Regions from separate parts of the Variovorax sp. KBS0712 genome, predicted to be linked through region 1. Evidence: predicted binding sites of a transcription regulator. Region 1 holds the regulator's gene; each other region holds the start of a gene.
The links. The regulator LexA, encoded in region 1, represses DNA repair genes until DNA is damaged. The targets are predictions, from matches to a motif close to ACTGTATNNNNATACAGT.

Region 1 (7,286 bases):
CACCCTCGACAGCCGCGATGACCGGCTTGGGAAAGGTGCGGATCGAGTCGATCCAGTTGTGCAGGCCCTCGATGCTCTCGGCCTGCACGGAGCGGTCGAGCTGGCGGTTGGCCAGCAGCCGCTGCAGCGAGCCGCCGGCGCAGAACCAGGCGCCTTCGCCCACGATGACGACGCTGCGGATCTCGTCGCTGCTCTCGGCGCCGTTCAGCGCCTCGATGCCGGCGGCATAGATCTCGGGGCCCAGTGCATTGCGCTGGGTCGGGTTGACGATGGTCAGCACCATGGTGCTGCCTTCGCTGGTGCTCTTGAGTTCGGCGGTCATGGTGTGCGTGCTTATTCTTCTTCGTGCAGCAGGCTCAGGCCCAGCGCGCCGCGGCGGCGCAGCCACGGGCTCGGGCGATAGCGCGGATCGCCATACACGGTCTGCAGGTTGAACAGCACCTCGAGCATGTTGGTCGGCCCGTACAGGTTGCCCATGGCGAGCGGACCGCGCGGATAGCCCAGGCCCAGCTGCACGGCGGTCTCGAGGTCGGCCGGCGTGCACACGCGCTGCTGGCACATGTCGGCGGCGATGTTGACGATGGCGCCGATCACGCGCTGCGTGACGAAGCCGCCGCTGTCGCGGATCACGCTCACGGCCTTGCCGTCGCGCGCGAAGAGGGCGTGCGCGGCGTCGCGCACGTCGCGGCGCGTGGCCGGGTTGGTGGCGAGCACGCGGCGCTTGGTGGCGGCGTCGTCGATCAGCATGTCGATGCCGACGGTGCGCGTGGCGTCCAGCCGCTCGACGGCCGCGACCGTCGTCACGTCGAAGCCCAGCGGCGCGACCAGGATGATCGACTGCGGTGCGGGGGCGCTGCCGCTGTCGATCTGCGCACCCAGCGTGTTCACCAGGCGCAGCAGCTCGGCGCGGCGCGCGGCGCGCGGCGACACCCAGACCGCGGGCGTGCCTTCGATCACCGGCGCCGGCGCTTCGGGCGTCTGCTGCATCACGCCGTCTTCATAGCGGTAGAAACCTTCGCCGGTCTTGCGGCCGAGTGCGCCGGCGGCCAGGCGCTGCGCGGTGATCACGCTCGGGCGGAAGCGCGGCTCTTCGAAGTACTGGTGGTAGATCGACTCCATCACCGGGTGCGACACGTCGAGCGCCGTGAGGTCGAGCAGCTCGAACGGGCCGAGGCGAAAGCCGGCCTGGTCCTTCAGGATGCGGTCGATGGTGGCGAAGTCGGCCACGCCTTCGCCGACGATGCGCAGCGCCTCGGTGCCGTAGCCGCGGCCTGCGTGGTTGACGATGAAGCCAGGCGTGTCCTGCGCCTGCACGGCGCTGTGGCCCATCTGCGTGGCGTAGCCGGCCAGTTGCTGGCAGACCTCGGGCGAGGTCTTGAAGCCCGCTACCACCTCGACCACCTTCATGAGCGGCACGGGGTTGAAGAAGTGGAAGCCCGCGAAGCGCGCGGGGTGCTGCAGGCCGGCCGCGATGGCCGTGACCGACAGCGACGAGGTGTTGGTGACCAGCGTGGCGGTGGGCGCGACCACGTCCTCGAGCTCGCGAAACAGCGTGCGCTTGACCTCGAGGTTCTCGACCACGGCCTCGACCACGAGGTCGCAGCCGGCGAGCGCCTGCATGCCGTCGACCGCCTTCACGCGGGCCACGTAGGCGTCGCGCGTGGGGGCGTCGATTTTGCCTTTCTCGTGCAGCTTGTTCCATTGGGCGGCGAGGGCTTCGCGGCCGCGCTCGGCGGCACCGGCGAAGCTGTCGAGCAGCAGCACTTCGCTGCCGGCCTGGGCGGCGATCTGCGCGATGCCGCGCCCCATGGCGCCGGCGCCGATCACGCCGATTCGGGGGTAGTTCACTGTCATGGGATCAAGGTTCTCATGGGTTGGTGGGTGTCCGGGGCGGCCGCGTCGGCGCGGGTGCGCGACGCGGACGAAAGCTCCGATTTTGCAATCTCGCGGGAGGCCCGCGCCCCGGGTGTTACGCGGGGCATCGGAATCAGGCCGGGCGGCGGCTGCGGTCGATGGCGATGCTCAGGCCCATGGCCAGCAGCATCAGTGCAAAACCGACCCGGCTCATCCACTCGGTGGCGTCGTTCGCCAGCAGCCAGCCGCCCAGCGCCGCACCCAGGGCCTGGCCGATGTAGATGCCCGAGCTGTTGAGCGCCACCGAGCCCGGCGCCAGGGCGGGTGCCAGTCCCACGAGGCGCGCCTGCTGCGAGGAGTTGGTGGCGAAGCAGCCCAGGCCCCAGGGCACGAGCACCACCGCGAGCCACGCCAGCGTGCTGGCCAGCGGCCACAGCAGCAGGCTCAGCGCGATCAGCCCGGTTGTCAGCAGCACCATGCGCCCGGCGCCGACGCGGTCGATGTAGCGGCTCACCACCATGTTGCCCAGCAGGCCGAAGGCGCCGAACAGCGCCCACATCAGGCTCAGCGTGTTGGCATCGGCGCCGAAGCCCTGCTTGAGCAGCGGGCCGAAGTAGCTGAACAGCACGAACTGGCCGACGCCCTGCAGCGCCGTGACCGACACGATGCCCATCAGCACCGGGCTGCGCAGCACGCGCGACCAGGCGGCGGCCGTGAGCGCGGCGGGCCGGATGCCGCTGGGCAGCGTGAGCCAGACCGAGGCGGCGCTCACGACGCTGAGCGCCGCGATGGCCATGAAGGCCATGCGCCAGCCCAGGTGGCCGCCGATCAGCGCGCCGATCGGCAGGCCCAGCACCGAGGCCACCGACCAGCCGAGAAAGACGAAGGTGACGGCGCGCCCGCGCTGCTCGGGCGGCACCAGCATGCCGGCGCAAGCCGCGGCCTGGGGCGTGAAGATGGCGGGCGCGATCACCGTCAGCATGCGCACCGGCAACAGCGCGCCGAAGCTGGGAACGAGCGCCGCGACCACGTGCCACGCGGCGTACCAGAGCAGGGTGAGGGCCAGCAGCTTGCGGCGGTCCCAGCCGGCGACCGCGGCGGCCAGCAGCGGGGCGCCCAGGCACATCACGAAGGCTGCTGCACTGATCAGCTGGCCCGCGGTGGCGACCTGGACGGCCAGCGAGGCGCTGATCTCATTGAGGGTGCCCGGCACGACCATCACGCCCGTGCCGATCACGAAATTGCCGGCCAGCAGCGCCCAGAGCGCGCCTCGCTGCGGCGCGGGCCGGCTCATGCGCTCACCGCCGGACCTGCAGCGCGCCGGGGTTCACGATGTTCGTGGGGTTGCCCTTGATGAAGCTCACGACGTTGTCGAACGCCTGGCCGAAGTAGCTTTCGTAGCTTTCCTGCTCGACGTAGCCGATGTGCGGCGTGCAGATGCAGTTCTCGAGGCGCAGCAGCGCATGGCCCTGCAGCGGCGGTTCGCTCTCGAACACGTCGATGGCCGCCAGCCCGGGGCGCCCGCGGTTGAGCGCGGCCAGCAGCGCATCGGCTTCGACCAGCTCGGCGCGCGAGGTGTTGACGAACAGTGCCGTCGGCTTCATGCGCGAGAGGTCTTCGAGCTTGACGAGGCCCTGGGTGTCCTCGTTGAGCCGCAGGTGCACTGACAGCACGTCGGCGGCGGCAAAGAATTCGTGGCGGTTCTGCGCCACCTGGAAGCCGTCGGAGCGCGCCTTGGCGCAGCTGGCCTCGCGGCCCCAGATCACGACCTGCATGCCGAAGGCCTGCCCGTAGCGGGCCACCAGCTGGCCGATGCGGCCGTAGCCCCAGATGCACAGCGTCTTGCCCTTGAGCACCGAGCCCACGCCGAAATTCGGCGGCATCGACGCCGACTTGAGGCCCGACTGCTGCCAGGCCCCGTGCTTGAGGTTGCTGATGTACTGCGGCAGGCGGCGCATGGCCGCCATGATCAGCGCCCAGGTGAGTTCGGCGGGTGCCTGCGGCGAGCCCGAGCCTTCGGCCACCGCTACGCCGCGTTCGGTGCAGGCCGTGACGTCGATGTGGCCGCCGACGCGACCGGTCTGGGAAATCAGCTTGAGCTTGGGCAGCTTCTCGATGAGCTGGCGGGAGATCTGGCTGCGCTCGCGGATGAGCACGATGACGTCCGCATCCTTGAGGCGAACCGACAGTTGGCCGATGCCCTTGACCGTGTTGGTGTAGACCTTGGCGGCGTAAGCGTCCAGCTTGGCAGCGCACTGCAGCTTGCGCACGGCGTCCTGGTAGTCGTCGAGGATCACAATGTTCATGGCATGCCATTGTGCCTCGCAGCATCGGCACGTCGCACGTGTGAACGTTTGGATACCCGGTGCCGGATGGCGGCCGGAAGGCCTGTTTCAGGCCGATTCCAGTGAATCCGCCGTGCGCATGAGGGGCGCGCAGAGCGCGCAGGCACGGCGGGTTCGTTCGCACCTTCTCAGTGCAGGTGGCTGGGGCGGGGCGTGCCGCTGCCTGTTTCTGCGGCTTCCAATGCGGCGAGCCGGTCGAGCTCGGCGCACACGTCGGCCATGCGGCCGGAAATCACGACCCGGTTGGCGCAGCCGCGCTGCGTGCCTTGGCGGTCGACCACGCGGACCACGCGCAGCGGACGGGCGGGTGCGGCAGTGGCGGATGGCGAACTGGCAGGTGCGGAGCCGCCAGCGGGGCGCGCCGTGCAGGCCGGGCGAATGGCCACGTAGCGCAGGCCAGCGGCAGCGTCGCCGCTCTCACCGTGCGACGAGCGGCGGGCGGGCATCCAGCGGGTGGCCAGCGATTGCAGGGGCGACCAGAGGTCGGCGATGGCGAGGAGGGCGATTCCCATGTGAACTCCAAAAAAGTATGAGGTTGAACACAGGCAGGATTTCTTGAATCGGCCACGACAGGGTGATGGCGACTTCGCGCCATACGCCCGCCACCTGTCGCGGCCGGATGAGGTACTGCTGCGTGTGAACAGCAGGCCCGGGGCTTACATCAGCATCGTGTTGCGGATGAGGCCGACCGCAAGGCCTTCGATCTCGAAGGGCTCGCCGGGCTGGACGATGATGGTCGGGTAGTCGGGGTTCTCGGCGTGCAGTTCGATCACCTGCTTGTTGCGCTTCAGGCGCTTCACAGTGACTTCTTCGCCCAGGCGGGCCACCACGATCTGGCCGTTGCGCGCTTCCTTCGTGGCCTGCACGGCGAGCAGGTCGCCGTCCATGATGCCGGCGTCGCGCATCGACATGCCGCGCACCTTGAGCAGGTAGTCTGGCTGGCGCTGGAACAGCGTGTTCTCGACGTAGTAGGTCTGGTCGACATGCTCTTGCGCGAGGATGGGCGAACCTGCCGCGACGCGGCCGATGAGCGGCAGCGCGAGCTGGGCCATGCCGGGCAGCGAGAGCGAGAACTGGTTGCCTTCGCGGTGGCGCGTTTCGTGGAGCGAGCGCAGCGCATCGCCCTTGAGGCGGATGCCGCGCGAGGTGCCGCTGACGAGTTCGATCACGCCCTTGCGGGCCAGGGCCTGCAGGTGCTCCTCGGCGGCGTTGGCCGACTTGAAGCCCAGCTCGTTGGCGATTTCGGCGCGCGTGGGCGGCGCACCGGTGCGTGCGATGGCGCCCTGGATCAGGTCCAGGATCTGCTGCTGGCGGGCGGTAAGCTTCACTGCGAACTGCATAGTGGTTTCCTTGCGGCACTGGCTAGATATCCAGTACCTGTATTTTTAACCAGTTTTCAAAAGTTGACAAGCCATGACTCATTCCTCTTCGTCCGAGACGCGCCGCGTGGTCGTGCTGGGCACCGGCGGCACTATTGCCGGCAAGGCTGCCAGCAGCGGCGACAACATCGGCTACACCGCCGGGCAGGTGGGCGTGGCGGACCTGCTGGGTGGCATCGAGGCGCCGGCCGGCGTGACGCTGGTGGCGGAGCAGGTCGCGCAGCTCGACAGCAAGGACATGGACGCCGACACCTGGCGCCAGCTGGCCGCACGCTGCGCACACTGGCTGGCGCAGCCTGATGTGGCCGGCATCGTGATCACGCACGGCACCGACACACTGGAAGAGACCGCCTTCTTCCTGCACGCGGTGCTGGCGCCAGCCAAGCCGGTGGTGCTGACCTGCGCGATGCGCCCGGCGACGGCCCTGTCGCCCGATGGCCCGCAGAACGTGCGCGACGCGCTCGCGGTGGCCTCGACGCCGGGCGCGCAGGGCGTGACGGTGGTGTGTGCGGGCACGATCCACAGCGGCGTCGATGTGCAGAAGGTGCACACCTACCGCCTCGATGCCTTCGCGTCGGGCGATGCGGGGCCGGTCGGCTATGTGGAGGAGGGCGAAGTGCGGCGCGTGCGTGCGTGGCCGCAGGGAGCGCCGTTCGATGCGGCGCGGCTGGATGCGGTATCGAAGCCGTGGCCCCGCGTCGAGATCGTCATGAGCCACGCGGGCGCGAGCGGTGCGATCGTGGAGGCGTTGCTGCTCCCGTCGACTGAGCCCTTGCGCGGCCTGGTCGTGGCCACGACCGGCAACGGCACCGTGCACCACGCGCTGGAAGCCGCGGCGCTGAAGGCGCAGGACGGCGGCTTGGTGGTGTTGCGCGCCACACGCTGCGCGAACGGACGCATCCTGCCGAAACCCGGTGACGGGCTGCGGGATGCGGGCGCACTCACGCCGGTGAAGGCGCGGGTTGCGCTGGTGCTGGAACTCTTGGGAGTGGCCGCCCTGCCGGAGGCGGAGGGCGGCTAGGAGAAAGAGGCTGACGAATCAGCCGCTGAATCAGCTGTTCAGTGCGGCAAGCGCGCGCTGCGTGATCTCGTCGACCGTGCCCACGCCCTGGATGGCGCGGTACTTCGGCGCAGCGGCCGGATCGGTCTTGGCCCAGGCCGAGTAGTAATCGACCAGCGGACGGGTCTGCTGGCTGTAGACGTCGAGCCGCTTGCGCACGGTCTCTTCCTTGTCGTCTTCGCGCTGGATCAGCTCTTCACCGGTCACGTCGTCCTTGCCTTCCACCTTCGGCGGATTGAACTTGACGTGGTAGGTGCGGCCCGATGCCGGGTGCGAGCGGCGACCGCTCATGCGTTCGATGATGTCGCCGAAGGGCACGTCGATCTCGAGCACGTAGTCGAGCTTGACGCCGGCCGCCTTCATGGCGTCGGCCTGCGGAATGGTGCGCGGGAAGCCGTCGAACAGGAAACCGCCGTTGCAGTCGGGCTGCGCGATGCGTTCCTTCACGAGGTTGATGATCAGGTCGTCGCTGACCAGTGCACCCGAATCCATGATCGTCTTGGCCTGCAGCCCGAGGGGGGTGCCTGCCTTGACCGCGGCGCGCAACATGTCGCCGGTGGAGATTTGGGGAATGCCGTATTTCTGGCAGATGAAGGTCGCTTGCGTGCCTTTGCCTGCTCCGGGCGCGCCCAGCAAAATAAGTCTCAT
Region 2 (7,286 bases), 490 kb from region 1:
CCATGTCTTGCGCACCAGCGTCTGCGCCGCCGTCTCGCTGCTGCCCACGGTCTCCAGCGGGTACTTGTAGGTCTCGCGGATCACCTCGGGATCGAAGCGGCACCGCTGCGCCACCGCCAGCGTGTTCGCCAGCATCGCGGGCAGGTACAGCTCGGCCAGTCGCACCCGCTGGCGCAGGTGCCGCTCGGCGTTCGACTGCAGCGCGAAGCCGCACTCGGCCACCGTGCGGCCTTCGCGCACCGCCGTGAGCACGTCGTGCAGCGGCTTGCGCCCGCGCGCGTGCATGTGCACGTCGCCGGCCGCGACCAGCGGCACGCCGGCCTGCTCGCCCGCCTGCATCAGCGTGACGAGCCAGAGGTCGTCGTCGAGTTCGTTGAACAGCTCCACGGCCAGCCAGAGGTTGTCGCCGTACAGCGCCCTGGCGGCGGCCAGGTCGTCCTGCACGGTGGCCGCCTCCGGCATGCCTCCCGGCGGACGGTGCGGCACGAAGAGGACCTGGCAGTGCTGCAGCGAGGCGACGTCGCTCGTGTCCCAATCGACGCGGTACTCGCCCTTGGGCAGCTCGGTGTTGCGCGCGGCGGTGATGAACTCGCAGAGGTTGCCCCAGCCCTCGGTGTCGTTCGCGATCACCACGAGCTTGAAGCGCTCGAAGCGGAACTCGCTGCCGAACAGCAGGCGGAATTCGGGGTGGCGCGGGATCGGCGGCTCGTCCGGGTGCTCGCGCTCGTAGGTGTCCAGCTTGGCGGGCAGGTCGCGCAACGCGACATGCGCGCGCACGATGCCGGCCACCGAGCATTCGTCGGTGATAGCCAGCGCCGCATAGCCGAGGTGGTAGGCGCGCTCGACCACCTCTTCGGGCGTCGACGCGCCGCGCTGGAAGCTGAAGTTCGTGAGGCAGTGCAGCTCGGCATAGCCGGGCAGGCCCGGCGCCGGGCGCAGCCGCTGCGGCAGCACATGCACCTTGGCAGGCTGGCGCTTGCGCTCTTCCTTGCCGCTCAGGTCAGGCATAGAAGCCTTGCAGATACCAGCGCACCTCGCCCGACGAAAACCGCGTGGCGGGCCGCTCGCGAAAGATCCACACCAGGCCGGCCTCGGGGCTTTCGGCCACGTAGTAGTCGCGCATCGCGGGCTGGCCGCCGTCTTCCTCGCCGCCCCACCAGCCGGCCTCGACGCGCTGCGGCCCGACCAGCTTGCGCAGCGGCCCGCAGTAGCACGGGCGCTTGCCGTCCATCTCGAGCCGCAAGGGCTCGGGCAGCAGCCAGGGCGGGTAGATCGCATCGGGCTGCGAGGCGGCGTCCTTGCGGGCCTTGTCGGGTGCCGGGGTTTTCTCTTTTTGCAGCGCGGGCCGCCACCGCTGCTGGCGCTCGGGCCGGTGGTCGGCCTGCGCGAGCGGCACCACCACCTGGTCGGCGCCGAGCCGCACGCTGAGCCGTTCGACCATCTCGTGCAGCTTGTCGCCCTTGCGGTTGTCTTCCGGCAGAAAGCTGGTGCTGGCACCGGCCAGCGGATCGGTTTCGAGCGTGCGCAGCTTCAGCCAGCTCGCAGGCGCGGCCAGCGTGGTGAGCGCGAGTTTTTTCGGACAGCAGGCGGCGCAGGTGCGCCATGTCCTGCGTGGGCTCGGCCGTGCGCACGGTGAGCTGCTGGTGCGGCGGCAGGGTCACGCCGTTGAGGCGCCGCAGGTCGAGCGTCCATTGCAGCTCGAGCGCACGCGCGCCGCGCTGGCGGGCGCGCAGCCAGATCTGCAGCGCCGAGAGCAGGCGGTTGGCCGACCACATGAGTTCGGGCCCGGTCTCGGCCAGCGCGGGCAGTTCGAGCTTCTGCTCGAACACGTCGGGCAGCGTGAGCCAGGCGTGGGTTTCGGGGCGCAGGCCCCAGGCGATGTCGAGCGCCTCGCGCAGCCCGGCGCCGAAGCGCCGCGCCAGCCCGCCGCGCGGCAATGCCGCCACCTCGCCCCAGGTGCGGCAGCCCAGGCGCGCGAGCAGGTCGAGGTGGCCCTGCGCGGCCGTCAGCGTGTCCAGCGGCAGGCCGGCCGGCACCTCGGCGGGCCGGTGTTCGTTGCGCGCGAACAGGCGCAGCCGCGCCAGCGCGATCAGGCTGGTGGCGCCCTGCGCGCCGCGCATGCGCGCGTCGGGTGCGGGGTTGAGGGCCAGCAGCTGGCGCATCAGCGGCGCGCGACCGCCCCACAGGCGCTCGCAGGCCGAGACCTCGAGCATCAGCGCCTCGTCCTGCCAGGCGACGTGCGGCGTGAACTGCAGCGCCCACCAGCCCAGGGCCTCGGGCGGGGGCATGTCGGGGGCGTCGGCGTCCTCGGTTTCAGACGACCACTGCAAGGCGATCCAGTGCATCCGGGCCTCCTTTCCATGCGTCGATGCGCACCACCGTGGCCGACGGCGCAGCGGCCGGTGCCACGGGCGGCTGCAGGCGCAGCTGGCGCCGCACGCGGGCGGCGGCCAGCAGCGCGCTCATGCGGGCATTGCGCGCCGGCACCCGCACCGGCACGGCCAGCGGCGGGCCCCGGCGCTTGAGCAGGTGCAGCGCGATCTGCGCCGGATCGTCCGGGCAGCGCTCGGCACGCAGGCGCAGGCGCGCGGGCGAAGCCGACAGCGCCACCGACTCGGGCCGGCACACGAACAGCAGCACCTCGTGCTGCGCGGCCGCCAGCTGCAGCCGCCGCAGCTCGCCCACGCGGGCCTGCGGCAGCCAGGCGACGACGGCAGCGATCTCGGCGCAGCGCAGCGCCTGCTCGCAGGCCCACAGCCGCGCGGCCGGGGCGTCGCTGCGCACGCACATCAGCGCCTCCACCGGCAAGCCCTGTGCCGCCAGCGCGGTGCCGCAGGGTTCGTAGGGCGCGCCGACCAGCACCACCGGCCCGCCGCGCGCCTCCACGGCCTGCGCCAACGCGGGCAGCAGCAGGCGCCAGACATGGGCCTCGGGCGTGGCCTGCAGCAGCTCCGTCATCGCGCCCACGGGCCAGCCGCCGCCGGGCAGCTCGGCGTCGAGCGCGGCATGCCCGGTGGCCACGACCTGCGCGTCGGCCAGGCCGAGTTCGTCGGCGTGCCAGACGCCGCGGCCCGCGGCGGTGGAAAAGGAGTCGAGGAAAGGGAGGCCCATGATTGCAGTTGTTAACTGTATTTTTATACAGTATTTCCCAGGTCGCAACCAGCGATCGATTTACCTGCGAAGGCCCGCGCCTTAAGATCGGTTTATTAACAATTAGTGACCATGAGACACAAAATGATTCGCCTGCGGTTTCTGGCCCTCGCCGCGCTCGTCTTCGCAGGGGTGCCCGCCTCGGCCCAGCCCGCCAAGCCGCTCCTGATCGGCCAGACCTACGTGCAGACCGGCCCGCTCGCGTCGCTGTCGACCGAGCCGCTGGTGGGCATCCGTGCCATGTTCACCGCGCTGAACGCGAGCGGCGGCGTCAACGGCCGCCCGGTCGAGCTGCGCCAGCTCGACGACGCCTACGACCCCGCCAAGGGCGCAGAGAACGTCAAGACCTTCGCACGCGACGGCGCCGTGGGCGTGCTGATGCCCATCGGCACCTCGTCGGCGGTCGGCGCGCTGAAGGCGGCCAACGAGCTGAAGATTCCCGTCGTCGGCCCCTACACGGGCGCGGGCCCGGTGGTGAAGTTCAGCGAGTTCGGTTTTCCGGTGCGCATCAGCTTCGACGAGGAATACAGCCGCATCGTGAACCACCTGTTCACCATCGGCCTGTCGCGCATCGCCTTCGCGCACAACGACAACCCCGGCGCGCGCTCGGCGATGGAGAGCACGCAGAAGTTCATTGCCGAGCGCGGCGACAAGATGGTCGGCAGCGTGGCCATCAAGAACGACGGTTCCGACGCGGCCGAACGCGCCGCCGAGCTGGCCAAGCTCAAGCCCAAGGCCGTGGTGCTGTCGGCCACCAACGACGTGGCGGCGAAGTTCATCGCGGCCTACCGCGCGACCGGCGGCGAGACGGCCTTCTATTCGTTCTCCTTCCTGAATGGGCAAAAGCTCTTCCAGGACATCAAGAAGGACGCGGCCGGCGTGGTCATCTCGCAGGTCGTTCCCTACCCGTGGAACAGCGCGATGCCCGTCATCGCCGAGTACCAGGCGGCGATGAAGAAGATCGGCATGACCGAATTCAGCTACGCGAGCCTGGAGGGCTATGTCACGGCCAAGGTCATGGTCGAAGGCCTGAAGCGCGCGGGCGCCAACCCCACGCCCGAGTCGCTGCAGAAGGGCCTGGAGTCGTTCAAGACGCTGGACCTCGGCGGCATCGCCGTGTCGTACCGGCCCGGCGAGCACCGCGGGCTGACCTTCTCCGAGCTGTCGATGCTCAAGGCCGACGGGCGCTACCTGCGCTGAGCCCTTCCGCCCGCCGGCCTCGCGGGCGCAGAATTTCGTTCGTGACGACGCCCCTCACGAACGCACACCCTTACGCCCTCACGCGCGCCCGGTTGCTCCGACTGGGCGCAGCCCTGTGCGCAGGTGCCGCGCTCCCCTCCTTCGCCCAGCAGCCACCCCGCAGGCCCGCGATGCAGATGACCACCCGCCCCATTCCCTCCACGAAGGAAGCCCTGCCGGTCGTCGGCTGCGGCACCTGGATCGGCTTCGACCAGCGCCCCGACACCGACGAATACAGGCGCCTGCCCGGCGTGCTCGACGCGCTCTTCGCGGCCGGCGGCACGGTGATCGACAGCTCGCCGATGTACGGCCGCTCCGAGGAAACCACCGGCGAACTGCTGGCCGCCGCCAAGCCGAGCGCCAGGCCTTTCCTCGCGGCCAAGGTCTGGACCTCGGGCCGCGAGGCCGGCATCGCGCAGATGGAGCAATCGTTCGCGCGGCTTCGCACGCAGCAGATCGACCTGATGCAGGTGCACAACCTCGTCGACTGGCGCACCCACCTCGCCACGCTGCGCGGCTGGAAGGAGAAAGGCCGCGTGCGCTACATCGGCATCACGCACTACACCGCCTCGGCCTACGACGAGGTCGAGGCTGTGCTGCGCGCCGAGACGCTCGACTTTGTGCAGATCAACTACTCGCTCGATGCGCGCGATGCCGAACAGCGCCTGCTGCCGCTCGCGGCCGAGCGCGGCGTGGCGGTGATCGTCAACATGCCCTTCGGCGGCGGCGGCTTGCTCCGGCGCCTGCGCGACAGGCCGCTGCCCGCCTGGGCCGGCGACATCGGCTGCACGAGCTGGGCGCAGGTGCTGCTGAAGTTCGTGCTGAGCCATCCGGCCGTGACCTGCGCGATCCCGGGCACGAGCCGCGCGGAGCACATGACGGACAACGCCGCGGCCGGCGCCGGCACCTTCCCCGATGCCGCCTTCTGGCGCCGCGAGGCCTCTTCTATTCGAACTTGACGTTGTGCTCCCGCACCGTCGCGCCGAAGGCGTCGTACTGCGTGCGGAAGAACTCGGCGAACTTCGCGGGGCTCATGCCGTAGCCCTCGAAGCCCTGCTGCACCAGCTGCGCATGCACGTCAGGCCGCTTGAACGTGTTCTGCAACTCCTGCGAGAGCCTGTCGGTGATCTCCTTCGGCAACCCCGGCGGCCCGAAGAAGCCGGCCCAGGGCGTGATCGTGAGCTTGCCCAGCCCCAGCTCGCCGCCCGTCGGCACATCGGGCAGCAAGCCGCTGCGCTGCGGCAGCAGCGTGACCAGCGCGCGGATGCGCCCCTCCTTCACGAAGCCCGGCGCCAGCGTGCCGGTGGTGAACATCATCTGGATCTGCCCGCCCAGCAGGTCGGTCATGGCCTGCATGTCGCCCTTGTAGCGCGCGTTGACCACCTTGCGCTCGCCCAGCAACTGCAGCATTGCGAGCTCCGAGGCGCTGTTGCTCGATGCCGAGTTGAGCACGCCGGGCTTCGACGCCACGAGCGCCAGCAGCTCGTTCACGCTCTTCACCGGCAGGCTGGCCGGCACCACGAGGAACATCGAGAACTGCCCCGCCGAGCTGATCGGCGTGAAGGCCTTGAACGGGTCGTAGGGCGAGGTCGGCCGCAGCGTGGGCGCGGCGACCATCGCGGTGTTGGTGCCCATCAGCAGCGTGTAGCCGTCGGGCCTGGCCGACGAGGTGGCCTGCGCCGCGAGCACGCCGTCGGCGCCGGGGCGGTTCTCCACGATCACCTGCTGGCCGAGCTGTTTCGACAGCCCCTCCGCGATGATCCGCGTGAGCGAATCGGCGCCGCCGCCCGCGGCAAAGCCGACGATCAGCTTCAGCGGCTTGTTCGGGTACGCGTCGGCGCTCCAGGCCGCCGCGCCGGGCAGTGCCGTGGCGGCGAGGGCCGCGAGAGTCAAGGTTCTGCGTCGCATGAAAGCCTCCTTGTTCAGAAGAGGTGCCGCACGCCGAACTCCCAGCCCGACGAGCGCATCCCGCCCGCCGGCGCGCTGCCGCCGCTCACCACGTAGCGCGCCTGCCCGCTGTTCATCAGCCGCGCGTAGGTGCCGTACAGCGCGGTGCGCCGGGAGAGGTTGTGCACGTAGCCGATGCCGAACTGGCGCGCGTCGTCGCGGTTGCGCGGCATGCCGTTGGCGTTGCGCAGGCTCTCGTCGCTGCGGTCGTCCAGGTAGGCGTAGCTCACGCGGATGCGCCCGACCTCGAAGGCCGGGATGTGCGCGCCGATCTCGACGGTGTTCTTGCGCACCGTGCCGGCCGCGAGCTTCACCGTCACCTTGTTGTAGAGCGCGAAGAACTTCGCGAAGCCCGCGTCCCACGAACCGCCGATGTTGGCGTGCGTGTAGTTGCCGATGGTGGAGGTGGCGTTGAAGTGCGAGCGCGTCACGGCCGCGGCGATGTCGAAAGCGCCCGAGGCGAAGCCGAAGCGCGCGCCGCCGAAGTTGCCGTCGTCGCGGTTCGGCGCGGTGGAGTTGTTCTCGCCGGTGCCGATCATCGCCATGCCGTAGAAGCCGCCCAGCTTGGCCGGCAGCCAGTAGCTCACCGTGTTGCTGCCGGTGATGGCCGTGGGCAGCGGCCCGGTGCCCGCGCCCGCGAAGGTGAGGTTGCCCGCGCGCGCCACGCCGTTGGCGTTGAAGGGGTCGAAGTAGATGCTGTTGTAGTGCGTGGGGATGAAGTCGTGGCCCAGCCGCACTTCGCCCAGCGAATCGTGCGACAGGCTCACGAAGGACATGCGGTCGAAGGTGATCGGCCCCGCCGGGCCCGCCCCGCTCGTCTGGTTGTTGGTGTTGCTCGGCCGGCCGGTGCCCAGGTCGGGGTTCAGGCTGCCTTCGAGCCAGAAGCCTGCACGCAGGCCGCCGCCCAGGTCTTCGGTGCCGCGAAAGCCGATGCGGCTGGTCGACAGGCC
Region 3 (7,286 bases), 1.1 Mb from region 1:
GCGCCGGCGCTTTTTCGAAGAACTCGAGTCGATGCAGTCCGACCCGTCGCACGAGCCGAAGGGCCTGATCCGCGACCCCGAGAAGAACCGCGATGTTTTACTGCCCTCGGCCTGCCGCGACGAGATGCTGCACGGCCTGCCGCGCGAGGAACTGGCCGCGCATCCGCTGTTGGGCCCGTACCTGAAGGACTTCTTCGGGCAGGCCGGGCAGCCCGACGATGTGCGCGTTGCCTACGAAGCGGCCATCGGCCAGAAGGTGGAAGGTGCGCGCTTCTTCAAGGTGCACGGCGGTGAGGCGGACACCGAGGTGGAGACACAGGAAGCCGCGTAACGCACGCCGCGATCCGGGTCTTTGCGCCGGGGCTCGCCTCGACGCGAACAGCGTGTGAACATCCCATTTCGGGAGAACACGCCGTGAAGTTTCGTGATCGCGCACACGCCGGCCGCCAGCTCGCTGCCTTGCTGCAGCGGCACGGCGGTTTTGCGGACGCCGTGGTGCTGGCACTGCCGCGCGGCGGCGTGCCGGTGGCCTTCGAGGTGGCCCGCGCGCTGCGCTTGCCGCTCGATGTGCTGGTGGTGCGCAAGCTGGGCCTGCCCGAACAACCCGAGTACGCCTTCGGCGCGCTCGCGGGCGATGGCGTGCCCGAGATCGACGAACACCTGGTGCGCACGCTGGACCTGCGTCCTTCGGAGATCGATGCCGTGGTCCGCACTGAACTCGCCGAGTTGGCACGCCGCACGCAGGTCTATCGTGGCGATCGACCGGCGTGCGAGGTGCAAGGCCGCACGGTGCTCGTGATCGACGACGGGCTTGCCACCGGCGCCACCATGCGCGCCGCGGTTCGCGGGCTGCGGCGGCAGGGCGCCGGCAGCGTCATCGCCGCCGTGCCCGTGGCGTCGCCCGAGGCCTGCGAGGCCTTGCAGCGCGAAACCGACGACGTGCTGTGCGTGCGCTGCCCGACGGTGTTCCGGGCGGTCGGCGCTTGGTATGAAGACTTCTCGCAGACGACGGATGAAGAAGTCTGCGCGCTGCTGGCGCAGACCTAGCGCCTGAACATCCGCAGATCGAGCGCGCTCTCTTCACCCAGCCACATCGCATGGGCCGTGTGGTCCGCGAAGTCGTCGCCGGTCACGCCGTGCACGAAGATGTCCAGGCCGTTGCGGTTGGCGTCGAGCCAGCCGATGACCTCGTCGAACTCGGCGGCGTCGAAGGCCAGCTGGCAGCTCCAGTGCGGGTGCGGACCGACGAGGCGTTCGTGCACCCGGCCCACCACCACCATCAGCTCGCGGCCGGCGCGCTCGCTGAGCTCGCGCGCCTGCGCCAGCGTGGCGGGGGCGAAGTAGATGTGGGCGTGGTACTGGGCGTAGAGGTTTTCAGGGCGGCGCGGCATGGTGGGCTCATTGTGAACCGAGGCGGAAGCGTCCGCTGTAGCGAAACACGTCGCCGAACCAGCGGTGGCGCAGCAGCATCTTCATCGTGAAGTGGTCGGGGTCGGACGGATCGGGCCGCTCCTCGACGTAGGCGGTGCCGAGAAAGAGGCCCAGCGGCAGCGGAATGCGCAGCCCCGCGAGGCGCCAGATGTAGCCCCGGTCGCGGAACACGAGCGCGCCGTCTTCCGCGCTCACCGCCAGGCGCATGCCGATGCCGAAGCGCACGTATTCGATCACCTCGCTGCCTTGCGCCCTGTCGTGTTCCATGTGCGAACGGAAATGGAAAGGCGGCCTGCCCGGGAAGTGGAAGACGCGGTCCCAGTAGAGGTGGGCGTTGTCGGGGTGGCAGCGGTAGTGCACCTCGATCGGCACCTGGGTACCCTGGTGCGGAACCAGCGCGCCGAACAGCCGGCCGAAGGGCATCAGCAGCGCGGCCCAGGGGGCGTGCCAGACCTCGCTCATCGCGCCGCGCACGCAGACGTAGTCGTCGGAGAACGGCGCCATCGTGTAGTGGCGGCGGATGACGTCGCCGAGCTGGTCCCATGCGGGGCCGAGCGCCTGCTGGAAGACGGGTGGCGCGCTCATCCCGCCACCGCCCCGGCGGCTTCGCTGCGCGCCTTGTAAAAGCGCAGGATGTTCTCGGAAGCGTCGCCGAGCAGGAACTGCATGACCGGGTCCGCATACCAGTTGAAGCGCGTGCTCAGCCGCCACGACACCGCGACGCGCAGCTCGGTGCCGCCGTCGCGCGGGGTCAGGGTGTAGGTGGCGTCGCGCAGGTCGAAATACTGGCCGCCGATCATCACGTGGTCGTCGAGCGCGCCGGCGGGGAAGGAGTCGGGCGTGAAGCGGAAGCGCCACTTCAGCAGGCGATCGGGCTGCCACTCGGTGACGACCTCTTCGAAATGCACGTTCTTCTGCCACTGCACCTGGCGCACGCGGCCCTCGGGCGTGTCGACGGTCACGCCCGACACCGGCATCGGCACGCCGACGCGGTAGGCCCACGCGTCGCCGACTTCGCTGGGGCGGATGTCGCGCGCGGCGTTGAGCTCGTGCCACACGCGCTCGGCCGGCGCCGCGATGAAGAGCGTGCGCGAGGTGTTCGAGAACTGGTCGGGGTTGGGCCATTGCGGCTCGATGCCGCCGAGCAGCAGCGGCACCAGGGCGACGCTGTACAGCGCGGGCTTGGGCCAGTTGGTGATGCGGCACACGATGCCCATGGCCAGCCCGCCGACGCTGCCCATCACCGCGAACAGCGGCACGATGAAGGCGGCGCAGATGATGCCCTCGATGAACACCATCAGCGTGCCGCCGACGAACAGCGCGGTGGCCACCCACGGCGCCCAGAGGTAGTAGCCCCAGCTGCGCCGCTCGATGCGCTCGGCCATGTACACCGTGACCGCGCCGCACGCCGCGGGCGCGAAATAGACGAAGGAGCCCAGCATCGCCGAGAAGGGCTCGCCCGGGCCGCCGCTGAAGACGAGGCGCAGCACGAGCGCCAGCGCCGCGCCGGCGAACATGGGCCAGAACCAGCCGAAGGGCATGCCGCGCACGGGCTTGGGGGCCGGCACTTCATCGTTGGCAGGCAGGTCGGCGAGTTTGCTGTCTTCGGGCTCGGTGCGCATGGAAATCTCTTCTCCTCTTTTTGTGATGTCTCAGCTGGCGCTGCGCCGGGCCGTCACCATGGCGTAGTCGAAGTCGCGCCAGAACATGCCCAGCGCGAGTGCGCAGTAGCTGGCCACGATGTGCTTGCGGCGCCAGGGGCTGAGCTTGCCGCGCGCCTTCCACAGTTCGGCCAGCGTGAAGCGGGTGGCCAGCACGGGGATGTGCAGCGCGCTCGGTGCCACGCGCCAGCGCAGCGAGGTGAACTCGATGTCCTCGAAGCCGTGCGCGCGCAGCGCGGCCGTGAAGTCGTCGCACTGGGCCAGCGTGGGCACGGCCCAGCTGTCGGCCCACAGGCGGTGCAGCCAGCCCGCGAGCCGGCCCGGCCGGCGGCGCAGCAGGAAGCCGTCGACCACCACCAGCCGCGCGCCGGGCTTGAGCAGTCGCGCGGCCTCGCGCACGAAGTCGGCCTTGGCGGTGCCTTCGGCGTAGCAGGCGCTTTCGAGCGCCCAGGCACCGTCGGCCTGGGCGGCGGGCAGGCCGGTGCGCGTGTAGTCGGCCTCGACGTGCGCGACGCGGTCGGCCACGCCGGCCCGGGCGTCGAGGCGCGCGGCGATGCCGTTCTGCACCGGCACGTTGGTCACCGTGACCGCATGCAGCGCGGGGTCGTCGCCGACCAGCGTGCGCGAGGTGGCGCCGGCGCCGCAGCCCAGGTCGACCACGCAGCGCGGGTCACGGGTGGCGGTGTCGAGCCGCAGCGCGCGGCCGACGGTGCGGTTCATCTCGATCAGCATGCCCTCGCGCCGCAGCGGGTTCAGGCCCAGGCGCCAGAAGCCGAAGTGCATGTTGTAGCTGGGGCTCCAGGCGCGGTAGTCGTCGGCGACCTCGGTGAAATAGTCCTGCGTGTCCTCGCGGCTCACATGGCCTTCGACCGCGGGCGGCGCAGGCCGCGCAGTGCCGGGCAGGCGGAAGTCGGGCTGGAAGACGTCGGGCATCGAAAACTCCTTCGGACGTGAGCGGGTGGGGTGTGACAGCGTGAGTGGTTTTTTAGAGCTTGCAGTGGTCGTCGGCACAGGTGGCTGGCGCGATCGCACCGTGCCCCGCGAGCCGCAGGACCAGCCAGCGCGGCAGCCGGTAGCGGTTGCGCGCCAGCACCGCGTAGGCGCGGTCGGCCAGCCGGCCGACCACCGGCAGGTCGAGCACCGCGCCGCCGGCCGGCAGGCCCACCGCGGCGCGGCAGGCGCGGATGGCGTCGACGCCCACGCGCAGTTGGCCTGCGGCATCGACCGCGTGCAGCGAACGCATCAGCGCCTCGCGCGGTGCCGGGCCGTGCGCGAAATCGATGGGCGAGCAGTCGACCAGGCGCAGCCGCTTCGCGCTGTCGCGCGCCTGCATGGCGCCCATTTCGGCCGTGCACAGCGGGCAGGTGGCGTCGAAATAGACGGTGAGCGGGTAGGTGGCGGGGGCGAAGCGGGTCATGGTGCTTTTAGTTCTCGATATTTCAGTCAAAACAGAAATAGGAAGGCAAAAAAAGACGCGGCCTTTCTCAGATCATGGGCAGGCTGGCGTGGTGCGCGTCGGGGTCGTCGCCCTTGCCCGCGCCAGGAGGGGCGGGGGGCGGTGCGCTGTCGCCGCGCACGAACTTCTGCACGCTGGCGCCGAGCGTGAGCACCTTGTCGAGCGTGCCGGGCGACAGCCGCAGCATCTCGTCGGCCCAGGTGGCGAGCTTGGTCATGAGGTCCATGGTGGAGCGGATGCGGTCTTGCGCATCGGGCGGCTCCTTCTGGAAATCAGGGCTGGAAACGATCTCGCGCAGCACGCGGATGGTGGGGTCGAACTCGCGCTCCTTGCGCTCGCGCACCACGGTGCGGAACAGCTCCCACACGTCGACGCTGGTCTCGAAGTAGTCGCGCCGGTCGCCCAGCGTGTGGGTGACGCGCACGAGATTCCAGGCCTGCAGTTCCTTCAGGCTGTTGCTGACGTTGGAGCGGGCCACGCCCAGCGTTTCCGACAGCTCTTCGGCGTGCATCGGCTTGCCGTGCGCGAAGAGCAGGGCGTGGATCTGCGAGACCGTGCGGTTCACGCCCCACATGGAGCCCATCTCGCCCCAGTGCAGGACGAACTTGCGTTGAATGTCGGTGAGTTCCATGGCGTCGAGTTTAGGAATTCCTGAATTTCTGTCAAGACAGAAATAAAAAACTCTGCATGGCGGCCGCAAAAGTGAAATACTGTATGAATAAACAGTTGTTCGCCTTGTTTCCTGTTTCCTTCCAAGGACTCGCCATGCCCGCCGCCCAGGTTCCCATCCACATCATCAAGGGCCGAGGCGCGGCCACGCGGCTCGCGCACCGGTTCTCCAAGGACGAACGCGACGCCTTCGACGACGGCTGGGGCACGCTGGAAGACGGCGAGGCCGAAGCCGCCGGGCTGTTGCCACTGGCCACCGAGGTGCGCTTCGAGGACGTGAAGTCGGTGCTCAGCAGCAACGAGTCGCCCGACATCCCCTTCGACCGTTCGCTCAACCCGTACCGCGGCTGCGAGCACGGCTGCATCTACTGCTTTGCGCGGCCCACGCACAGCTACCTGAACCTGTCGCCCGGCCTCGACTTCGAGACCAAGCTGATCGCCAAGCGCAACCTCGTCGAGGTGCTGCGCGCCGAGCTCGGGCGCAAGGGCTACCGCCCCAGCAACCTCGCCATCGGCACCGCCACCGACTGCTACCAGCCCATCGAGCGCGAGCTGCGGCTCACGCGCGGCGTGATCGAGCTGCTGAGCGAGGTGCGGCATCCGTTCGCGCTGGTCACCAAGTCGAGCGCGGTCGAGCGCGACCTCGACCTGATCGCGCCCATGGCCGCCGACCGGCTCGCGGCCGTGTACGTCACGATCACCACGCTCGACGGCGAACTGGCGCGCAAGCTCGAGCCGCGCGCCGCCGCGCCGCACCGGCGGCTGCGCACCATCCGCACCCTGGCCGAGGCCGGTGTGCCGGTGGGCGTGAGCGTGGCGCCGCAGATTCCGTTCATCACCGAGGACATGGAGCAGGTGCTCGAAGCCGCCTGGGAGGCCGGCGCGCGCAGCGCCTTCTACACCGTGGTGCGGCTGCCGTGGGAGGTGGCGCCGCTCTTCAAGGAATGGCTCGAGTTGCACTACCCGCAGCGCGCCGAGCGCGTCATGGCGCGCATCCACGAGATGCGCGGCGGCAAGGACTACGACGCCGACTTCGCCACGCGCATGAAGGGCAGCGGCCTGTGGGCCGACCTGATCCACCAGCGCTTCCAGAAGGCGACGCACCGGCTGGGCTTCAACCGCGAGCGGATCGCGCTGGACACCGGGGCCTTTCGCCCGCCCGGCGCCGTGGGGCAGGGCAGCCTGTTCTGAATACCGCGCCGACGCGGTAGATTCGTGGCCGTGCCGGTCTCGGCACGCATTCGGCATCGGCTGCTTCAAACAAGGTCAAGGGCGCGCATGAACAGGGCTGGCTCGTGGTGATGGGGGTTTCGGGCTGCGGCAAGTCCAGCATGGGCGCGGCGCTGGCCACCGCGTTCGGGCTGCCGCTGATCGAGGGCGACGACCACCATCCGCCCGCCAACGTCGACAAGATGAGCCGCGGCATCGCGCTCACCGACGCCGACCGCGCCGGCTGGCTGGCCACGCTGGGCCGCGCCCTGGCCGACGCGCCGCAGGGCGCCGTCATGACCTGCTCCGCGCTCAAGCGCAGCTACCGCGACCAGTTGCGCGCCGCCGCGCCGGGCCTGCGTTGCGTGTTCATGCAGATCGACCGCGCCGAAGCCGAGCGCCGCGTGGCCGCGCGCGCGGGCGCCGGGCTGCACATGTTCCCGGCCAGCCTCGTGGCCAACCAGTTCGCCACGCTCGAATCGCCGGTGGGCGAGGCCGGCGTGCTGGCGGTGGATGCGACGGCGCCGCTGGCGCAGTCGGTCGGCGTGGTGCGCGACTGGCTGGCCGACGCCGGCTGAGTCGCATCACCTGAAGAGGCGGCGAGCGGGCATTCACCAGAAACACCGCGGAACCGGCTTCGCCGGGCCGCTGGTGTTGCCCCCGGTAGGGGGTTGGCGAAGCGACACGAAGTGCGCGAAGCCTGGGGGCGAGCCCAATTTATTTATTCGATGACTTCGGGCCAGTCCGTGTGGAAGAACTGGCCCTCCGGCTTGTCGACACGCTCGTACGTGTGCGCCCCGAAGAAATCGCGCTGCGCCTGCAGCAGGTTCGCGCTCAGGCGCGCCGTGCGGTAGCTGTCG
Region 4 (7,286 bases), on a different contig from region 1:
CCGAAGTACGAGGTGCCGCTGATGGGGCGTTCGCGCTTCGCGGCCGATGCGGCCATCGGCGATGCGCTGGCGGCAGTGGCCGAAGGCACGCTGCGCGATCCGGTGAGCCTGGTGGGGCAGAAGGCGGTCGATGAGTTCCATCTGCGTTCACCGAAGGTGCATCGAGGCCTGCTGATCAGCGGCGACCGTTTCGTGTCGACCACCGCGGAGTGCGGGGCCCTGCAGCGCTCGCTGCCCGACGCGCTCGCCGTCGAGATGGAAGGCGCTGCGATGGCGCAGGCCTGCCACGACTACGGCGTGCCCTTCGCGGCGCTGCGGACCATCTCGGATCGCGCCGACGACGCCGCGCACGGCGACTTCACGCGCTTCGTGGCCGAGGTGGCGAGCCGCTACAGCCTCGCGCTCGTCGACGCCTGGCTCGCCTCCCTGCCGCGCGACACGGCCTGAAGAACCCGCCTACGGCGCGAGCCGGCGCAGCTGCGGCAGGTCGCGCAGCAGCGGCGGGATCGACAGCGCCAGCAGCAGCGCGGCCAGCGGCACGACGCAGATGAATCCCACGTGCTTGAAGCCCAGCGCGCCCACGGCGCCGCCGAGCACGAACATGGCGACCAGGCCGCCGCAGCGGCGCAGCCGGCTGCGGTCGTGGCGCACCGGCAGCGGCGTGGACGGCGCGCGCCGGTTCCAGTAGAGCATCTTGCCCAGCTCGATCCCCACGTCGGTGATGTTGCCGGTCATGTGGGTGGTGCGCGTGCTGCCGCCCGAGGTCTTCGACGCCACGGCGTTCTGCAGGCCCATGATGAACGACAGCAGCAGCACCGTGAGCGGCACCGCGAACGGCGTGGCCCAGGTCAGCGTGATGGCGCCGGCGAGCCCGAACGGGAACATCAGCGCGGCCTCCAGCAGCAGCGGCAGCGCATACACGCCATGCAGCCGGTGCTGCCGCGCCCAGTTCACCAGCACCGCGCAGACCGCGGCGCCGCTCACGAACGCCAGGATCGCGCCCAGCGCGTTCAGCAGCAGCGTGAGGTTGCCCAGCACCATGCCGTCCGCCAGCTGCGAGGCGAAGCCGGTCATGTGCGAGGTGTACATGTGCAGCACGAGGAAGCCGCCCGCATTGATGGCGCCGGCGTTGAAGGCCAGCAGTAGCCCGAGCGCGGTGTTCGTCGACGGCGCGCGGTGGCGGTTGGTGAGGAAACGAAGTCTGCGCACGGGGCTCTCCAGGGTCAGCTGCCTGCCGGCAGTCACTCTAGCACCCAGTACAGCGACTACTTGAGCCAGCCGCGCCGGCGGAAGTACCACATCGGCACCAGCGCGCTCGCGGCCATCAGCGCGATGGCGTAGGGGTAGCCCATGGCCCAGTCGAGCTCGGGCATGAACTTGAAGTTCATGCCGTAGATGCTCGCGATCAGCGTGGGCGGCAGCAGCGCGACGCTGGCCACCGAGAAGATCTTGATGGTCTTGTTCTGGTTGATGTTGATGAAACCGACGGTCGCATCCATCAGGAAGTTGATCTTGTCGAAGAGGAACGCCGTGTGGTTGTCCAGCGACTCGATGTCGCGCAGGATCTGCCGCGCCTCCTCGAACTGCTCGGCGTTGAGCATCTTGCTGCGCATCATGAAGCTCACGGCGCGGCGCGTGTCCATCACGTTGCGGCGGATGCGGCCGTTCAAGTCTTCCTGCCGCGCGATGGCGCCGAGCACCTCGCCGGCCAGCTCGTCGCTGACGTTGCCCGACAGCACCTTCTTGCCCGCCACCTCGAGCTCGTCGTAGATGTTCTCCAGCGTGTCGGCCGAGTACTCGGCGTCGGCGTCGAAGAGCTTGAGCATCACTTCTTTCGCGTCTTCGATCAGCCCCGGCGCGCGGCGTGCGCGCATGCGCAGCAGGCGGAACACGGGCACGTCTTCGTCGTGGATCGAGAACAGCACGCCGCGGCTGCGCAGGTCGGTGTTGTGCTGGTTGAGGATGAAGGCGACGCGCACCGTGCGCGGGTCTTCGTCGTCGTCGATCAGGAAGTCGGAGCGGATGTGCAGTTCGCCGTTGTCTTCCTCGTAGAAGCGGGCCGATTCCTCGATGTCCTCGTCCATCGCGTCTTCGGGAATCGAGAGGCCGTAGTACTGCTTGATCCAGCGCTTTTCCTCGAGCGTGGGCGACTCGAGGTCGACCCAGATCGGCTGGAACTTGGAGAGCTCTTCGAGCGACTCGATCTCTTCCTGGACGAGGCGGCCGTTGGCGAGCGTAAAGATGTTGAGCATGGGCTCACTCCCGGGGGTGACTGAACGATGGGCGAGGGCGGGGCGCTTTCAATTCCCGCGGACCCAGCGTCAGTACATCACGCGCAGCGTCGCCAGGGAGTTGAAAGCTGCCGAGACGGGGCGGTTTCCAAGGGGAGTCTCCGGTTGCAGCGAGGCGCGATTATGTCACCGGCCACAGGGCGACAAGGCACTCGAACTGGACGGACATACAGTAAAGTCGTGCCCATGCAGACCCCTGCGTCCCCCGTTCTTTCCACCCCCCCGAAGACGCAAGCCGAGCGCCTGGCCGCGGCGCTTGCCGCGCTCAACGACGACCAGCGCGCGGCGGTCGAGCACGGCGTGGGCGCGGCGGTCGGCGTCGACCACCGGCCGCTGCTCGTGATCGCCGGCGCCGGCTCGGGCAAGACCAGCACGCTGGCGCACCGCGTGGCGCACCTGATCGCGGACGGGGTCGATCCGCAGCGCCTGCTGCTGCTCACCTTCTCGCGCCGCGCCGCGCAGGAAATGGAGCGCCGCGCGGGCCAGGTGCTGGCACGCGTGCTGGGCCTGAAGTCGGAGCGCCCGCCCGCGCTGCCGTGGGCCGGCACCTTCCACGGCATCGGCGCGCGGCTGCTGCGCGAGTACGCCGCGCAGATCGGGCTGGACGAGAACTTCACCATCCACGACCGCGGCGACGCCGAAGACCTCATGGGGCTGGTGCGGCACGAGCTGAGCCTGTCGTCCACGGTCAACCGCTTCCCGCGCAAGGGCACCTGCCTGTCGATCTACTCGCGCTGCGTGAATACGCGCGCGCCCCTGGCCGCCGTGCTGAAGGACAGCTTTCCCTGGTGCGCCGAGTGGGAGGCGCAGCTCAAGACGCTGTTCGGTGCCTACGTCGAGGCCAAGCAGCAGCAGAACGTGCTCGACTACGACGACCTCTTGCTCTACTGGGCCGAGATGGTCGCCGAGCCCGCGCTGGCCGCGCACGTCGGCGCGCGCTTCGACCACGTGCTGGTCGACGAGTACCAGGACACCAACCTGCTGCAGGCCGAGATCCTGCGCGCGATGAAGCCCGACGGGCGCGGCGTGACGGTGGTGGGCGACGACGCGCAGTCGATTTATTCGTTCCGCGGCGCGACGGTGCGCAACATCCTCGACTTTCCCTCGCAGTTCTCGCAAGAGGCGCGCATCGTCACGCTGGAGCGCAATTACCGCTCGACGCAGCCGATCCTCGACGTGTCGAACCGCGTCATCGCGCAGGCCGCCGAACGGCACGCCAAGACGCTGTGGACCGACAAGCCCTCGGCCGGCAAGCCGGTGCTGGTGCTCGTGCCCGACGAGGCCGGGCAGGCGCGCTGGGTGGCCGACAAGATCCTGGCGCACCGCGAGGGCGGGCTGGCGCTGAAGTCGCAGGCGGTGCTGTTTCGCACCTCGTCGCACAGCGCGGCGCTCGAACTGGAACTGGCGCGGCGCAACATCCCGTTCGTGAAGTTCGGCGGGCTCAAGTTCCTCGAGGCCTCGCATGTGAAGGACCTGCTCGCCGTGCTGCGTTTCGCGCAGAACCCGCGCGGGCGCATGGCGGGCTTCCGGGTCACGCAGCTCATTCCCGGCGTGGGGCCGGCCACCGGCACGCGCCTGCTCGACGCGATGGACCAGGCGGGCGACCCGGCCGCGGCGGTGCGCGACTTCGTGCCGCCGTCGGCCGCGCGTGAACAGTGGGCCGACTTCGCCCAGGCCTACGCCGCCTTGCGCGCGCCGTCGCTGCAGTGGCCGGCCGACGTCGAGGTGGCCATGCAGTGGTACCAGCCGCACCTGGAGCGGCTGTACGAAGACACCTCGGGCGTGCGGCGTGCCGACGTCGAGCAGCTGGCGCGGCTGGCGGCCGGCTATGGCTCGCGCGAGCGCTTTCTCACCGAGCTCACGCTCGACCCGCCCGAGGCCACGAGTGACCGGCCTGGCCCGCCCTCGCTCGACGAGGACTACCTGATCCTGTCGACCATCCATTCGGCCAAGGGGCAGGAGTGGAATTCGGTGCATGTCATCAACGTGGTCGACGGTTGCATGCCCGCCGACGTGGCGCAGGGCGCGCATGAACTCGAGGAAGAGCGGCGCCTGCTCTACGTGGCGATGACGCGGGCCCGCGACCACCTGCACCTGGTGATGCCGCAGCGCTTCCACATCACGCAGCAGGCGGCGCGCGGCGACCGGCACCTGTACGCCAACCGCACCCGCTTCATCACCGAGTCTGACCTGGCGGGCTTCGAACTGCAGACCTGGCCGCCGCCGCCGGTGCTGCCGCCTGCGGTGCCGCCGCCGGCCGCGGTGATCGACCTGCGCAACCGCATGCGCGCCGCCTGGCGCTGAACGGGCCGGCCCTTCGGGCGTGAGGGTCACTGCGCGCTGCACATGGAAACACTTGCTTCCAATGTGCCGCAACGGCATGCCACTGCACGGGGGCAGCTATGGAATCAATAGCGGATTAGGGCATGCAATACACCGGCCCGTCACTCGGGCAAGCCCCGGTATTGCAATACCGTGACAGCTTGGGCATAGTGAATCCGACCGCCCCTTTCTTCATCTCCCTTCCTCTTCCCCCTCTCTCCCAACCTCACCTGTTTCGCCGGCCACGCTTCATCCCGGAGCGCGGTCATTTCCCCAACCGTCAATTCTCAGGAGGTCATTCATGAATTTGACGATCAGCGGTCATCACCTCGACGTCACACCTGCCTTGCGCACCTACGTCACGAGCAAGCTGGACCGGATCACGCGACATTTCGACCAGGTGGTCGATGTCAAGGTGATCCTCACGGTGGAAAAGCAGAAGGAAAAGGAACGCCGCCAAAGGGCGGAGTGCAACATTCACGTCAAGGGCAATGACATGTTCGCGGAATCGAGCCACGCTGATCTGTACGCCGCGGTTGATGAGCTGGTCGACAAGCTCGACCGCCAGGTGGTCCGCCACAAGGATCGCCTGCAGGACCACCATCACGTGGCGCCCAAGCGCGTGATGTAAACGCCGGGCCCCGCGCCCCGCATCCCAGGCCGCCTTCGGGCGGCCTTTTGTTTGTCCGACCACATTGGTGGGGCTTTGCAAGGCCCTCAGAGGAAGCGACGCCTCACGGCAACACATGTAGACGAAAGTAATTAGGGGGACTGGGGGTTTTTACCGAGGAGGTGCATAATCGCCCCCGCTCTGACCCCACCATGAATCGCCTCGCGTCCATCCTGCCGCCCGCTCAAGTGCTCGTGAGCGTTGACGCCACCAGCAAGAAACGTGCTTTCGAAGAAGCCGGCCTGCTGTTCGAGAGCCTTCACGGTCTGGGCCGTGCCCTCATCACCGACAGCCTGTTTGCGCGCGAGCGCCTCGGCTCCACCGGCCTGGGCCACGGCGTCGCCATTCCACATGGCCGCATCAAGGGCCTCAAGGCGCCGATGGCCGCGGTGTTCCAGCTGGCGAACCCCATCGGCTTCGACGCTCCCGACGAGCAGCCCGTGGCGCTGCTGATCTTCCTGCTGGTGCCCGAAGCGGCCACGCAGAAGCACCTCGAAATCCTGTCCGAAATTGCCGAGCTGCTGAGCGACGCAGGCCTGCGCGAGCAGATCAAGTCCAGCACCGACGCCGCCGCGCTGCACGGCCTCATTGCCGGCTGGCAGTCGACCCAGGTCGCCTGAGCGCCCGTGCCGGGCCTGCCGCTGCTGCTGATAAGCTGCGGCGACGCTTTTCTCTCCCTCCATCCTGACCAGAATGCCGGCGCCCCGCGCCGGCCGCCGCACGCATGAAGCCGACCGTCATCAGCGCCGATGCCATGTTCGAGGAGTTCCGCGGGTCGCTCCGCTGGGAATGGCTCGCGGGCCTGGGCGCCTCGGAGCGCCAGTTCGACCCCGACGTCATCAGCCGCGCGCAGTCGGCCGCCGACCTGGTCGGCTACCTGAACTACATCCACCCGTACCGCGTGCAGATCCTCGGCGCGCGCGAGGTGGCCTACCTCACGCGCGGCAGCAAGGAAGACTGCGTGCGCCGTATCGGCCGCATCGTCACGCTGGAGCCGCCGATGCTGGTGCTGGCCGACGGCCAGGCCGCGCCCGACGAGCTGCTGTCGATCTGCGAACGCGCCCAGCTGCCGCTGTTCGCCACGCGCGAGTCGTCGGCCTTCGTGATCGACCTGCTGCGCGCCTACCTGTCCAAGCACTTCGCCGAGCGCACCTCGATGCACGGCGTGTTCATGGACATCCTGGGCATGGGCGTGATGATCACGGGCGAGTCGGGCCTCGGAAAGAGCGAGCTCGGCCTGGAGCTGATCTCGCGCGGCAACGGCCTGGTGGCCGACGACGCGGTCGACCTGTACCGCATCAACCAGAACACCATCGAAGGGCGCTGCCCCGACCTGCTGCTGAACCTGCTGGAGGTGCGCGGCATCGGCCTGCTGGACATCCGCGCGATCTTCGGCGAGACGGCCGTGCGCCGGAAGATGCGCCTGAAGCTCATCGTGCACCTCGTGCGGCGCGACAGCTTCGAGCGCGACTACGAGCGCATGCCCTCGGCGCCGCTCACGCAGGACGTGCTGGGCATCCCGGTGCGCAAGGTCATCATCCAGGTGGTGGCGGGGCGCAACATCGCCGTGCTGGTGGAAGCCGCGGTGCGCAATTCGATCCTGCAGCTGCGCGGCATCGACACCTATGCCGACTTCGTGGCGCGCCACCACAAGGCGATGGAGAGCGGGCGCGATCCGGACTGAGCAAAGAAAAAAGCCCTTCAAAGTGAAGGGCCGCTTTCTGCTTCAGCAGGTCTTCAGCGTCAGCGCTTCTTGACGCAGTCGCCGCACAGGCCGTACAGCGACATGGCGTGGTCCTGCAGGACCCAGCCCTTGTCCTTGGCGATCATCTGCTGGCGCCGCTCGATCTCGGCGTCGTAGAACTCCTCGACCTTGCCGCACGAGGTGCAGACCAGGTGGTCGTGGTGCGTGCCTTCGTTCAGTTCGTAGACCGCCTTGCCGCTTTCGAAGTGGCTGCGTTCGAGGATGCCGGCCTGCTCGAACTGCGTGAGCACGCGGTACA

Region 2: the regulator LexA is predicted to act here: its motif matches at 3,126-3,143, upstream of imuA (translesion DNA synthesis-associated protein ImuA).
Region 3: the regulator LexA is predicted to act here: its motif matches at 5,258-5,275, upstream of FFI97_RS12585 (PA0069 family radical SAM protein).
Region 4: the regulator LexA is predicted to act here: its motif matches at 2,448-2,465, upstream of FFI97_RS24610 (ATP-dependent helicase).

What each region holds. Positions count from the first base shown of each region.
Region 1 covers NZ_VCCD02000001.1:1,657,815-1,665,100, reverse strand. The annotation lists gene FFI97_RS07615 (oxepin-CoA hydrolase, alternative type) at 1-322, opposite strand, end outside; gene FFI97_RS07610 (3-hydroxyacyl-CoA dehydrogenase) at 334-1,854, opposite strand; gene FFI97_RS07605 (MFS transporter) at 1,988-3,148, opposite strand; gene FFI97_RS07600 (D-2-hydroxyacid dehydrogenase family protein) at 3,153-4,160, opposite strand; gene FFI97_RS07595 (hypothetical protein) at 4,328-4,711, opposite strand; gene lexA (transcriptional repressor LexA) at 4,856-5,539, opposite strand; gene FFI97_RS07585 (asparaginase) at 5,613-6,599, shown strand; gene adk (adenylate kinase) at 6,630-7,286, opposite strand.
Region 2 covers NZ_VCCD02000001.1:2,148,936-2,156,221, forward strand. The annotation lists gene FFI97_RS09880 (error-prone DNA polymerase) at 1-1,008, opposite strand, end outside; partial or broken gene FFI97_RS09885 (Y-family DNA polymerase) at 1,001-2,345, opposite strand; gene imuA (translesion DNA synthesis-associated protein ImuA) at 2,314-3,111, opposite strand; gene FFI97_RS09895 (ABC transporter substrate-binding protein) at 3,223-4,350, shown strand; gene FFI97_RS09900 (aldo/keto reductase) at 4,521-5,348, shown strand; gene FFI97_RS09905 (Bug family tripartite tricarboxylate transporter substrate binding protein) at 5,335-6,297, opposite strand; gene FFI97_RS09910 (porin) at 6,312-7,286, opposite strand, start outside.
Region 3 covers NZ_VCCD02000001.1:2,708,813-2,716,098, reverse strand. The annotation lists gene FFI97_RS12625 (aromatic ring-hydroxylating dioxygenase subunit alpha) at 1-331, shown strand, start outside; gene FFI97_RS12620 (phosphoribosyltransferase) at 415-1,047, shown strand; gene FFI97_RS12615 (DOPA 4,5-dioxygenase family protein) at 1,044-1,391, opposite strand; gene FFI97_RS12610 (DUF4166 domain-containing protein) at 1,399-2,016, opposite strand; gene FFI97_RS12605 (SRPBCC domain-containing protein) at 2,013-3,053, opposite strand; gene FFI97_RS12600 (SAM-dependent methyltransferase) at 3,084-4,025, opposite strand; gene FFI97_RS12595 (thiol-disulfide oxidoreductase DCC family protein) at 4,078-4,509, opposite strand; gene FFI97_RS12590 (GbsR/MarR family transcriptional regulator) at 4,577-5,179, opposite strand; gene FFI97_RS12585 (PA0069 family radical SAM protein) at 5,314-6,408, shown strand; gene FFI97_RS12580 (gluconokinase) at 6,519-7,004, shown strand; gene gnd (decarboxylating NADP(+)-dependent phosphogluconate dehydrogenase) at 7,148-7,286, opposite strand, start outside.
Region 4 covers NZ_VCCD02000002.1:1,636,580-1,643,865, reverse strand. The annotation lists gene FFI97_RS24625 (5'-methylthioadenosine/adenosylhomocysteine nucleosidase) at 1-447, shown strand, start outside; gene FFI97_RS24620 (YoaK family protein) at 457-1,209, opposite strand; gene corA (magnesium/cobalt transporter CorA) at 1,266-2,252, opposite strand; gene FFI97_RS24610 (ATP-dependent helicase) at 2,478-4,595, shown strand; gene hpf (ribosome hibernation-promoting factor, HPF/YfiA family) at 4,915-5,244, shown strand; gene FFI97_RS24600 (PTS sugar transporter subunit IIA) at 5,436-5,903, shown strand; gene hprK (HPr(Ser) kinase/phosphatase) at 6,008-6,967, shown strand; gene fur (ferric iron uptake transcriptional regulator) at 7,027-7,286, opposite strand, start outside.